One region of the Paenibacillus sp. FSL H8-0261 genome, then DNA from elsewhere that is predicted to be linked to it. Evidence: predicted binding sites of a transcription regulator. Region 1 holds the regulator's gene; each other region holds the start of a gene.
What was found. Region 1 encodes CtsR, which represses protease genes until heat stress. Its sites were predicted from a motif close to ATGGTCAATAAAGGTCAAACA; they were not measured.
Positions count from the first base shown of each region.

Region 2: clpP (ATP-dependent Clp endopeptidase proteolytic subunit ClpP) is a predicted target of CtsR. The motif match lies at 1,258-1,278, and genes of this name have one in related genera.
Region 3: MHI27_RS09180 (endo-alpha-N-acetylgalactosaminidase family protein) is a predicted target of CtsR. The motif match lies at 885-905, and genes of this name have one in related genera.

Region 1 covers NZ_CP150297.1:6,269,107-6,271,378, forward strand. The annotation lists gene MHI27_RS28080 (protein arginine kinase) at 1-587, opposite strand, end outside; gene MHI27_RS28085 (UvrB/UvrC motif-containing protein) at 616-1,140, opposite strand; gene MHI27_RS28090 (CtsR family transcriptional regulator) at 1,171-1,632, opposite strand; gene eis (enhanced intracellular survival protein Eis) at 2,019-2,272, opposite strand, start outside.
Region 2 covers NZ_CP150297.1:183,881-186,152, forward strand. The annotation lists gene MHI27_RS00900 (GDSL-type esterase/lipase family protein) at 1-479, shown strand, start outside; gene clpP (ATP-dependent Clp endopeptidase proteolytic subunit ClpP) at 575-1,171, opposite strand; tRNA gene MHI27_RS00910 (tRNA-Arg) at 1,365-1,439, opposite strand; gene MHI27_RS00915 (sugar-binding transcriptional regulator) at 1,775-2,272, shown strand, end outside.
Region 3 covers NZ_CP150297.1:2,116,926-2,119,197, forward strand. The annotation lists gene MHI27_RS09175 (S-layer homology domain-containing protein) at 1-835, shown strand, start outside; gene MHI27_RS09180 (endo-alpha-N-acetylgalactosaminidase family protein) at 979-2,272, shown strand, end outside.

The DNA of each region.
Region 1 (2,272 bases):
ATGCGATTGATCTGATGAGTCATTACAAGCGCTGGTAGATGCAGCATTACCGAGGCACGAAGCCCAGTACCAACATTGGTGGGACAACTAGTCAAATATCCTCTTTTATCATCAAAAGCGTAATTGACAGCTGCCTCGAATATATCATCGATCGCCGTCGCACGATCCCATGCTTCTCTAACCTGAAGACCAGGAAACAGACATTGGATTCGCAGATGGTCCTCTTCGTTAATCATGATGCTGACCGACTCATCTTCATTTAATAAGACAGCCGCACTGCGCGAATCATTAGCCAAGTTAGGACTGATTAGATGCTTCTCAACCAGTACCTTTTTGTCCAGTTCATTCACTTCATCAAGCTTTAGGAGTTGAAAAGATCCGAAATCTGCAGCTGCTTCCTCATGAAACACAGGAGCCAGTAGCTCTAATACTTCTTCCGATTGCTCTAAGGAAGCCAGCATTGGGAACGGAAGATGCTCTAGATTACGGGCAATACGCATACGACTGCTAATTACAATCTCAGAATGACTACCTCCAGAACGCATCCAATCACTAAGCGCTTGTTCAGTAAATCGGAGACTTGACATGTCATATCCCCCCTATATATCAAAGACTTTACTCTTGTGCTATTTCTTTTTCAAGTTTACGAATCTGATCTCGCAGCTCCGCTGCTTTCTCGAATTCTTCTTGTGTAATACTTTCCTGTAATTCCTGCTTGAGTTCATCAATTTGGCGTCTAAACACAATCTGAGCTCCTGCACGTTTCGGAATCTTACCTACATGTGAAGTACTGCCATGCACTCGCTTAAAAAGCGGGTCCAGTGCGCTGTTAAAATATTCATAACAGGAGCTACAGCCAAAACGGCCTAATTTACTAAACTGGGAGTACGTCATCCCACAATTCTCACATTGCAGACTCTGCGTTGTCTTCGTTGCAGCCGACTTCTCCTTGCCGGCACCTTCAAGATCAAGCAGACCTGAGAGCAGACTGTGGATGGAGAATCCTCCAGCCGTTCCGGGAATGAGTTCACCCTTCTCCCGTGCACAGCTCTCGCAGATATGAAACTCCGTCTTCTCTCCATTCACGATCTTAGTGAAGTGGAGTGTTGCCGGCTTGACGCCACATTCCTGGCATTGCATAAGCGAAAGCCCCTCCCTTATGGTTGACAATTATTTGCCTAACAAAGAGATTAACATCGCCTTCATAATCTTGGCACGAATCTCATCCCGGTATGGAATCTTAACCGTTAGGCATTCCCGAGAAACAGCAGCGCGCATAAGGCACGCTTCACGCTTACTTAGAAAACCAGCTTCCTCCAGCTGATAAATCAGCCCTTCAGCAGCGTTCTGATCAATCCCGCCACCTATAGTATGGTTTAAATGGGCATGCAGTGCCACGTTAGGCGGTAATTCAAAACGTTGAATTCGAATATATCCCCCGCCACCACGCTTACTTTCCACCACATAACCTTTTTCTAGAGTAAAGCGTGTACTGATGACATAATTGATCTGTGACGGTACGCATGAGAACTGGTCCGCCAGGTCATTTCGCTGGATTTCCACCGTACCTTCGGGACTTTCATGCAAAATATTCTTCAGATATTGTTCGATAATATCAGAGATATTGCGCATCACTCATCCTCCAGTGCTTAAATCTTATAATACCGATTGCAACTTGCATTCATAATGACAATGGTCTTTAATTGAACTTAAACATTTGTGGATAATCCCACGTGTTCAGAGGATCGGATCGCTGTCATTAAGCTTCGTTGACTTTGACTTTCTTTGACTTTTTAATATTATAACATATTCTGTGCTAATTCCAAGTGGATTCTCTTATTTTTCACTTTTTTCAGCGAATGTATTCGGAAATAAAGAACTCTCCCAACTTCTTTCGAAGGGGAGAGCCTAATTTTTGTCAAGTATAAACGTCTTCGTTGTCCTTATTAGGACGATAAGCGTTTATGCGAGAAATATAAGGATAATGTATAGCGTGAAACTTATACTTTCTTATATTTTTAAAAATGATCAAATAAAGCTGTCTGTGATTGTGGAATAATTTCTTCAAACCATTCCAGTGCTGCTGCGTGGCCAGAGACACTTCCATAACGAGCCATCTCTGTTGGTCGTTTGTATCCAAGCATCAAGGCTGTCAAAGTGCTTATATCACAGCTCAAGTCTGCTTCCGCCCGTTCCCCTTCCACTCGTATCAAAGTAGCCGAGCCCTCATTAGAAATATTCCATGCCCATAGCCCATCATTCCAAGGTGCAT
Region 2 (2,272 bases), 800 kb from region 1:
AACTGGAACAGCGGCTGCGGGGGAGTGCAATGACTCGCAAAGCCATTCGAGCAGCCGACATCATCACTCTATCCATCGGTGGCAACGATTTAATCCATGCTGCGAAGGCTGCAGCTAGACAACCTGAAAATTTATCTAAAGAGCTGCGAAGATCATTGCAAGAATGCAAACAAAATTTTGCTGCAATTATGAGTATCCTCTTCCAATTGAAGACGGGAACGCGTAGACCTTTTATCATTCGGATTGTGGGACTGTATAATCCTTATCCTCAGGTAGTGGGTGCTACAGAGTGGGTGCGGCAGTTTAACCGCTATGCCTCACAGTATAGTAGCCGAGTATGTGGGTTTGCTTCTATCTATAGTGAGTTTGCAGGAAATGAGAGAGGGCTATTATCGATTGACCACTTACATCCGAATGGCCGAGGCTACCGTGTGATTGCTGAGAAACTCGATGCGCTTGGATATGGCGGTTTGATTTAACTGAGATTCGTATGAAGTGGTGGTCTGAAAAGTAAAGAGGCTGTGCGCTAACCATCAAGTGGATAGGGCACAGCCTCTTTGTGTTGTTTTATAGCTTACACACCGCTAGGCAGTGTTTTCTCGATGACTTTATCAACGATACCGTAAGTTGCCGCATCTGCAGCAGTCATGAAGTAATCACGATCTGTATCCTTCTCAATACGTTCTAGCGGTTGACCCGTACGTTCTGCAAGAATACGATTCAACTTATCACGCAATTTGAGGATACGACGGGCACGGATTTCGATATCCGTTGCTTGACCTTGAGCACCACCCAGAGGTTGGTGAATCATGATCTCACTGTTAGGCAGCGCGAAGCGTTTGCCTTTAGCGCCAGCGTTAAGTAGGAAAGCTCCCATAGAAGCTGCCATACCCACACAGATGGTGGAAACGTCCGGTTTAATGTACTGCATTGTATCAAAAATAGCCATACCTGCAGTAATGGAACCGCCTGGGCTATTCACATAAAGGTGAATGTCCTTCTCCGGATCTTCGGCAGCCAAGAACAGCATTTGTGCGATGATAGAATTGGCTACCACGTCATTAACCTCCGTTCCAAGGAAAATGATGCGGTCCTTCAGCAGGCGGGAATAGATGTCATAAGCGCGCTCACCGCGGTTGCTCTGTTCTACTACCATAGGAATATAACTCACGTGGAAAACCTCCTTGATATTGGTTCTTCAAATGTATTCATTTTTACTCTTGCCGTATTACCCACATGATAAACAAATTCAAACAAAAAGTCAAAGAAAGTCAAACTTATATTCAAAAAAAAGAGCCGACACGCGGCTCTTTGGTTAAGTAGTAGTATAGGCACTACTAAATTATGTACAAAAGTGAAATTAATGGCGCGCCCGCCAAGAATCGAACTTGGATCTCAGGCTTCGGAGGCCTACGTCATATCCATTGGACCACGGGCGCAACAAAAATGATTATAATACAATTCCTGTGCAATTGCAATGAAATAATAATACTGTACACAGGCTCTATCCATAGTCTTCAAGGTGGACAAGCGTACATTGTATTTCACTCAGCTAAAGAATCTGGATTGTTAATGACAGGTTTTTTGGAGCTGAACCTCTTTCCCAATCCTATAAATGTATAAGAAGACAAGCGCTTGAGAATTCTACTCTCGGAAGACTTGCACTTCGAGCAATATTTGGTTAGAATATGAGTGGGACTTAAAAAGTTTACCCGGGACATTTTGAGACCATGAACAAGGGAATAGAGGAAGACGAAGTTGCAGGAGTGAAAGTATGCGTAATTTATTAGATATCCAAAAGCAGCTTCTGCCTGATCTCATGGAAACCCTTAAGAGACGGTACACGATTCTTCATCAGATCATGCTGTCCGATATAATTGGGCGCAGAACGCTTGCCGCTTCGCTTGATATGACTGAGCGGGTACTGCGTGCCGAGACGGATCTTCTGAAATCGCAAGGGCTCATTGAGATCGAGAGCGTTGGCATGCGCATTAGCGCTGCTGGGCGTAGACTGCTTGATTTGCTAGAGCCGGTCGTTAAGAGCCTGTTTGGTCTGGATGAGCTGGAAGAGAAAATTCGGGCAACGTACGGTCTGGATAAAGTTATTGTGGTGCCGGGTGATTGTGAGTCATCGCCATTCACTAAACGTGAGCTTGGCCGAGCGGGTGCAAAAGCGCTGCTCAGTGTACTTCGTACAGATGATATAGTTGCTGTCACAGGTGGATCAACGCTTGCCGATATGGCTGATCAATTGACACCGCCGTTATCCCTT
Region 3 (2,272 bases), 2.7 Mb from region 1:
TGAAGCTAAATTTAATTTTGACCCGAAAGTGCTTGAGATTGTAAAAGCAGAAACGAAGATCAAAGGCTTTTCTGTATCTCCAATCGTGAAAAACAATGAAATTACGATAGCCCATACCAAGATCGGAAATGTGAATGGCGAAAAGGGTAATTTGGACATTGCCACGATTACCTTTAAAGCTAAAAGGGCTGGTACAACTGCAGTAAAATGGACCGCATTAAAAGTTCTTGATCGTAATCTGAAAGATCAGGAATTCACCCCGAATCAATCCTCAACATTCACCAAGATTTTCAGCGATATCGTCTCACATTGGGCGAAGCAAGATATCATGGAAATGGTCACTAAAGGAATTGTTGAAGGCATGGATGCCGACAGCTTTGCCCCGAATAATAACATCACTCGCGCACAATTCGCAGCTCTTATAGCCAGAGCATTAGATCTTACAGAAGGTTCTGGAAGTAATCCGTTTACGGATGTGAAATCAGGAGTTTGGTACGAAGATACGGTAAAGAAAGCTTATGCGGCCGGAATTATTAGTGGTTTGTCCAAGACGAAATTTGCTCCGGAAAAAAGCATTACTCGTGAAGAAATGACAACGATGCTGATGCGAGCGAAAGCTTATGCTTCCGGTGTAAAGATCGATAGTATAGCCTCAGATTCTACTACTACGTTTAAAGATGATAGTAAAATAAGCCCGTGGGCTAAAGCGTCGGTGGGCTTTGCCTTGAAATCGGGATTAATGAAAGGTAGAACTCAGACTACATTTGCACCAAAAGAATCTGCTACAAGAGCGGAATCAGCCGCTGTTATCAAGCGATTGTTAAATTCCAAGTAATACAAAAAAACATATAATGACGCACCTTCTTATGGAAGGAGGGCTCATTATGGCCATGTGATGTCAAAAACATACAATTAAAGGAAATATGTGAATTGATAATGTTCATTCTACTTATATTTAAGTGAAAAGAGGTCGTAGAGATGAGAAAACGTTACAAAGCGGTTAGCTTGCTATTGACGTTGTTGCTAGGGGTACAGCTTGGCTTGCCATCGGCAGCCGTATTCGCGGCTCAAGAATCGGACGTGTATTTCAGAGATTACAATGATGGCAACATCGACGGATGGGCTGCAGCTAAGGGGACCACTACTTTTTCGGCGGATCAAGGTGCTGTTAAGGCGGTGACACAAGGGGTTGTTATTTTAGCAGACCAAGATTCACCTCAGGTTGCCAATGCTGAATATGAGGTGAAGTTAAAATTTAGTCAGCCTGCCACACGATTTGGACTGGTCTACCGATTCGTCGATAGCAATAACTACAATGTTATCCAATATGATGCGGGTTCTTGGGGCTGGGATGCTATGAAAGGAGGGACGGAATCGTATGGAAATATTACGGCTCCTAGTTTTACCTTTGCTGCTGACCAACAGTATACCCTCAAATTGCGCTATGAGAAAGGTAGCGTAGCTTTATCGATCGATGGCAATAACGTGTTTACGACGAGTCTTCCCTCATTATCGACAAGTGCAGGGAAGATTGGACTACGCAGCTGGTTTAATAACAAGACCCTATGGATTGACGATGTGAAGGTAACTCCAATTGTATCCACTGATCCAGTACCGAGGCCGATTACGATTACAGAAACTTTAAGCTCGGATACGATGAAGGTTGAAATCGATAAAGAGTTCCCACGGGTTAAACAATACACATGGTTAGACAGCGGCGCGGAAATGTATGGACAGTTAAATGGATTTAATGAGATAAAAATCAACGAGAAGTCCTATTTCGTAGTCGCTTCTGATTTTAGTATAAAAGCAGCAGATGCCACTCATGGTGAGTCTGCAGCCTACACGCTTCAGATTCCAGAAATTAAAGTGAATCTCAAAGTTGAAATGGAGGTTCAGGATAACATTCTTCAGTTCAAAGTGGCCAGCATTGAAGAGAATGGTACTGAAAAAGTGAGAACGATCGAATTCCCTGATCATGACCTTGTCTCTGTAATTGGAACCCAGCCTACAGCGCAGGAAACGGCTGTCCGGATAACTGGGGGCTGGAACGTTGTACAGGACGAATTTAACGATCTTAAGACAGGAGTAGCAGACGTGAGTGGGGGTCGTGCATACGCATTCGTTAACTCCGACGTCTTAGCTGCGAGTGTAATCACCAATGTAGTAAATGGTTTTGATAAGGTACGTATTAAGGTAGGCGATGATACAGCACTCCATACGAAGAAAGCAGCGTTATCAGGAGGCTCATGGGTTTATCGTGGAAGTACTG